2 regions of the Ureibacillus sp. FSL K6-3587 genome follow, and region 1 is predicted to be linked to the other one. Evidence: riboswitches for the same ligand, from Rfam matches in the RefSeq annotation. Region 1 holds a riboswitch; the other holds the start of a gene.

Region 1 (3,133 bases):
CTGAATATATAGGTGGGGAATTCCATTATGCTTAACATGAGTTGTTAAGCGTTTTTTATGTTAAAAAATCTTTGCATTTAATAAAAATTTTTCATCCCATAAAGGACTCATGGTTTGAAAAAAACGGGATATTCTAAGGGGGAAAGGAGGATTGATTTTGGTCCGAAAAATAATTCTCTCCTTGGTTCTTGCGCTTGCATGTTTAACGGCCTTTTCCTCTTTTGCAAACGCAAGCGAACATAAGGAAGATGTGTACAATGAGCGGATGAATTTGTATAAAAGCTATGAAACGCCATTTGTTCCCTGGTATCGTTTGGCGGCTGTCGATCAATATGAACGGAATATTCAGGAAGTGCGAAAGGATATTCCAAAGCGGGAAAGCGCCATCGCCATTCATTTTTCCCATGAATTCTGGGCAGGTGAACTGAATCCTGACACAGATGACACTACGCCGTTTACCATTCAGTATTTTGGCGGCAAGGGTCTTGATGGGAACGGCGATGGCAAAGCCGATCGGAATGATGACCAAGATATTTTATTTACGATGGCCACCTATTTAGGGAAATTTGGCCCATCGGAAGAAGATTTTAAAACGGCTTTATGGGAATATTACAAAGATGAAAAAATCATCAATCAAATTATAACTATTCAAACGCTTTATAAACATTTCAATACAATTCAATTGGACAAGCATATTTTTCCCCTCCCGGTCCGTGGATACAATTACAGTTATAAAGGGACTTGGGGTGCCAGCAGGGGATGGGGCGGAAGACGAATCCATGAAGGAACGGATATTTTTGCCGGTTATGGCACACCGGTTTTATCTACGTCTTATGGCGTTGTTGAAGTAATGGGTTGGAACCAATTTGGCGGTTGGCGGGTCGGCATCCGGGATCATCATAATACTTATCATTATTATGCTCATTTGGCGTATTTCAATAAAGAGTTGAAGGTGGGCGACATCGTGGAGCCTGGAACCATTCTTGGCGGTGTTGGAAGTTCGGGATATGGGAAGGAAGGAACGAGCGGCAAATTCCCTCCGCATTTGCATTATGGCATGTATAAATTCAACGGGCGGACTGAATGGGCTTTTGACCCGTATCCGCATCTTTTGCAATGGGAAAAGCAGACGAAGCAGGAACGCAAATAATAAGGTTGCTTTAGCGTGCCATTCGCTAGGGCAACTTTTTTGTTGCGAGAACATTTTGATAAAAGCCGCAAGGGATCTGTTGAAAATGCAAGTCCTCCAGCATCTCCTTGGATTTATCCAAAGTCGCAAAGTCTTGAAAAAAATTCCAAATAAATTATCCATTTTATCCTATTGAAATATTTTCTTGCCCATGTCACAATGATTGTAATTTCATAGTGCATTATCCAATCACTAGGGGTGCTTGTTTTAGCTGAGAGAGGCATTGCCTCAACCCTTTGAACCTGCACTAGGTAATGCTAGCGAAGGGAAGTGGTTGCTGGGACTCGTATTGTCTTTTTATGTTTTTTTACAGTTTGCCGATTTCGGGTTTTCAAGCCACTTCTTTCAGGAAGTGGCTTTTTTTCATGAACAAAAAAAGATGGGGGATAGGAATGCAATTCACAGATCGACTTTTTGAAAAGTATCATACCGTTTGGAGAAAAAATCATGAACATCCTTTTGTGAAAGAGTTGGGAGCAGGAACACTGGATCCTGACAAGTTCCGTTTTTACATGATCCAAGATTATTTATACTTAATCGATTATTCCAAATTGTTTGCATTAGGTGCTGTGAAAGCGCCAAATCTCGAAGTGATGACGGTGTTTGCCAACCTGCTTTATTACACGATGAATGAGGAAATGGCGTTGCACAGAAAATATGCCAGCCGTTTTGGAATCACGGAAAAAGAGTTGGAAGAGGCAAAACATTCCCCGGTAACCCTTGCTTACACCCACTACATGTTGGCGGTTGCCCAAAACGGCTCCATCGCCGAATTGGCAGCTGCCCATTTGGCTTGTGCATGGAGCTATTGGGAGATTGGATGTGAATTGGCTGAAATCCCGGGGGCAAAAAATCATGAATTATACGGCGATTGGGTAAAAACGTACAGTTCAGAAGAGTTTGGCCAGTCTGCGCAATGGAATCTCGATTTGCTCAATCAATTGGCGGAAGGAAAGCCGGAATCCGAACTTCAACGGCTGGAAGAAATCTTTTTAAATACAACCCGATTTGAATACATGTTCTGGGATATGGCTTATCATCAACAAATGTGGCCGATGGATGAACAGGTGACTGCATAATTTTTTGCGAAGGGAAGTCGTTTGGTTGGAACTGCACATAATCACCGATGGGAAAAAGACAAATGAAGAGTTGAAGGAAATCATCACATCGGTTTCTGCCGTTGTGGATTACATTCATATACGCGAAAAAAATAAATCGCCCCATGAGATTGTTGCTCTAGTAGAGGAGTTACTAAAGGCAGGGGTGCCGAAAGAAAAGCTTGTCATCAATGACCGGCTGGATATTGCTCTTGTGACTGGAATTCCGAATGTGCATCTGCCAGGGAAGGGGCTTCCGGTAGAAAAGGTCAAAACGGCATTTCCACATATGAAAGTGGGGGTCAGCATCCATTCCCTTGAAGAAGCGGAAAGAGCGGAAGAAGCAGGAGCTGATTACTGTTTATTCGGCCATGTTTTTGAAACGGACAGCAAAAAGGGATTAACGGGAAGAGGAACGGGTGCCCTTGGTGTAATTGTTGAACATGTAAAGATTCCAGTGATTGCCATCGGCGGAATTACTCCTGAGAATGCCGGAAAAGTGCTGGAGAAAAAAGTGGGCGGCATTGCAGTGATGTCTTACATTTTCTCATCGAAACACCCAAAAGAAGCGGCAACCCGTTTAAAACAAGTGTCAAAGGGGAAGGGGGATGACGTTGCAACTTTATATCAATGGACAGAAGACGGAAGTGGATAACAATGTGAAAAATGTGGCAGATTTGCTGAAGTCTTTTCAATTGCAAGGACGGATTGTCGTTGTTGAACAGAATGGAAAAATTATACTGAAAGAGCAATATGACAAACAGCCGGTAAATGATGGCGACAAAATCGAAATCGTCCATTTTGTTGGAGGGGGATAAACATGTTAAAAATTGCAGATAAAGTATTC
Region 2 (3,133 bases), 800 kb from region 1:
CAGAAACGAACTTTCTTTGTTTCTCATATGCTTTTATAATCGGTTTCATTGCCTGGCCGGCAAAGAAGTTCCCTGCCAGAGCAAAAAGCAAACTGAAAAAGATGGTTAAAAACAATAATATCCAAATAATTCGTTGAAACAAATGCTTTTCGTCGGTAATATCCTTTCCGACAACAACGCTTCCGATCAACCGGTCATCCATTTGAAGGGGATAATAGATATAAAGGATATGGACCTTATCCCATTCGATTTCTTTTACGGTTCTTGAAGATGGAGGGGTGAAATCTGTTTCAAAATACTCTTCAAAACCTTGGACGGTCCCTTCGCCTTCGATTAATTGAAAATTTTCATCCAATACGTAGTAGAAAATATCCCTTTCCGGTCGATATTTCAACGGCTCATTCTCTTCAAATTCTTCGTCGATTTCATCATAATCCTCTTCTTCAAAATCTTCGAAAAATCTCTTTTTACGCTTACTCTCCGGTATGATTCTTATATAATTTTTTTTGTACAGTTCTTCTAAAAATTCATGGTTTTCCTTCTCATAAAACCGTTCCAGTTCTTCAATCTCCTGTTTATTGATCGCATTCGAAATAAAAAGATACAGCACGAAAATAAACATCATTAAAATAAGCAGGAGGGATCCTGAATAAATCAAGGTGAGCTTCAATTTCACTTTATTAATTTCCATGGCTATCCCTCAACTTGTAGCCGACGCCTCTCACATTTTTGATGATCGATGGTTTTCCCGGCTCGTCCACTTTTTTCCGAAGCAGTTTCACTAACGCATCCAATGCGTTTTCCGTTACATCTGTATCAAATCCCCATATTCTTTCAATGATCATTTCCCTTGTCAACACTTGGTGTTTATTGCGCAGCAACAGTTCCAGCAACTCATATTCTTTCTTTGAAAGTTCTATCACTTTGCCATTTCTTTTTACAACATGATTGGATAAATTCAATTCCAGATCATCCAATGATAGAATTTCTTCAAAAGGCTTATCGACTCTACGTGACAATGCCCGGAGTCTCGCCACAAGCTCCTCGAATTTGAAAGGCTTCACTAAATAATCATCAGCCCCCGAGTCCAATCCTTCCACCACATCTTCAACGGAATCTTTGGCTGTCAAAAACAAAATTCCACCTTTAAAACCTTTTTCTCTGAGGCGCTTACATACTTCAAGCCCGCTCATACCAGGCATCATCCAATCCAAAATGATCACGTCATAATCGGTGAATATGGAATAATCATAAGCGCTTTGGCCGTCTTTCACCCAATCCACTCGGCCATATTCCTTTTGCAATAAATGATGGACCATTTTTCCCAAATTCTCGTCATCTTCAGCAAATAAGATATTCATTCGACCTTCACCTTCTTGTGCACAGTCTTTTTATACAAGCGTATCAAAAAAGGCTGAAAAAAAAATGAAAAATTCCCATATACTTTAAGGCTATTTAATGTCTTTCATATTTAAACATAAAAAAAATGGCCTCCATATCGAAGGTCTTGCACATTCTAAAACTTTGGCCGTTCATTATCGCTCCGCCCGCACTTTCTTCCTGGTCCATGGGCTTTTACGAACCGTTTTACTTTCATTCGATCGTTTGATGACAGCGGATTGTGGAAGACTGCGCAAACATTGGGCAGAAAGTTGGTTGACAACCAGCTTGTGCATGATATGATAAACATAAATTGGAAATTGTGATTGTGAAACATCCACTAGGGGTGCCTTTAGATAGGCTGAGATCAAAGTGTACCTTTGAGACCCTTAGCACCTGATCTGGGTAATACCAGCGGAGGGAAGTGGAGATGGGTTTTACATGGTCGACATGGTGTTGCTATGAGATGCTGTAGACTCACGCCGCTTTCTTTACTCTGGTAAAGGAAGCGGCGTTTTTGTTTTAAAACAAAGCAATTGATTAAAAGGAGTGGATCCAATGACTATACAACGTTATGACACAGTAATTGTCGGCGGCGGAGTGATTGGTACCGCGATCGCCTTTGAACTTTCCAAACGGCATCATCGCGTCGCAATTTTAGAAAAAGGAACAATGGCTTGTGAAGCATCCCGTGCTGCTGCCGGTATGCTCGGAGCACAATCGGAGTTTTTCTCGCCAAGTCCCCTCGTGCCGCTCGCCTTGCAAAGCCGGGCCCTTATGCCGTCCCTGGCGGAAGAGTTGAGGGAGCGGACGGGGATTGATATCGGTCTTGTTGAAAAGGGAATGATCAAAATAGCGGCCACTGAGGAAGAGGCGGAAGAGCTTCAACGCCACTATGCATTCTGGCGCGGTGCGGATGAACCGGTGCGGTGGCTGACGAATGAAGAAGCGGTTGAAATGGAGCTGTCTCTTGCAAAAGAAGCAATTGCTGGTGCCATATATATTGAAGGAGACGGTCAAGTAAGCGCCCCGGACTTGGCCACAGCCCTTGCATATGCTGCAATTTCAGCCGGCGCCCAATTGTATGAACATACAGAAGTATTAAACATTCGGTCCGAAGCAGGCATCCATCTCGTGGATACAACGGTTGGAACGTTTGCTGCCGAGGCTGTTGTCGTCGCCGCCGGTGCCTGGACTGAGCGGCTCGGTACATCCCTCGGCCTTCCACTTGTTGTGTACCCGGTCAAAGGGGAATGCATCATGGTGCGCACTCATGTTCCATTGCTGCAGTCGACCGTATTTGCCAAAAACGGCTGCTATATCGTGCCGAAGCGGGGCAATCAATTGCTGATTGGCGCAACCTCCACTCCGGATACATTTGAACGGCGTGTGTCAGCAGGCGGGGTGATGAGTTTGCTCCACCGCGCGACCACCCTCATTCCGGACATACAACAAGCGGAATGGATCAACACGTGGAGCGGAATCCGGCCACAGACAAAAGACGGCTTGCCATACTTCGGGGAACATCCGGAACGGCGGGGATTGTTTGTCGCTGCCGGCCATTACCGAAACGGGATTTTACTTTGCGCGATCACCGGTCAGTTGATGGCGGACTTGGTTGAACGGAAAGAAACGGGAATCGATTTATCACCGTTTTCACTGACACGGCACAAAGCAGAAACCCCAATCACTTGAAGTATCCTGCACTCCACATATTCAAAAAATAAAGCGAATGAAGGGAACCTTTGTCTTC

What was found. Region 1 has a riboswitch for thiamine pyrophosphate ahead of tenA (thiaminase II). Riboswitches for the same ligand answer to the same signal wherever they lie in the genome.
Region 2: it holds a riboswitch for thiamine pyrophosphate, as region 1 does, so the genes downstream of both, thiO (glycine oxidase ThiO) here and tenA (thiaminase II) in region 1, are expected to answer to the same signal.

The regions. Positions count from the first base shown of each region.
Region 1 covers NZ_CP151969.1:952,685-955,817, reverse strand. The annotation lists gene NSS77_RS04690 (M23 family metallopeptidase) at 182-1,150, shown strand; TPP riboswitch at 1,374-1,475, shown strand; gene tenA (thiaminase II) at 1,582-2,268, shown strand; gene tenI (thiazole tautomerase TenI) at 2,294-2,941, shown strand; gene thiS (sulfur carrier protein ThiS) at 2,901-3,104, shown strand; gene NSS77_RS04670 (thiazole synthase) at 3,107-3,133, shown strand, end outside.
Region 2 covers NZ_CP151969.1:1,748,664-1,751,796, reverse strand. The annotation lists gene NSS77_RS08615 (HAMP domain-containing sensor histidine kinase) at 1-691, opposite strand, end outside; gene NSS77_RS08610 (response regulator transcription factor) at 681-1,361, opposite strand; TPP riboswitch at 1,713-1,820, shown strand; gene thiO (glycine oxidase ThiO) at 1,939-3,075, shown strand.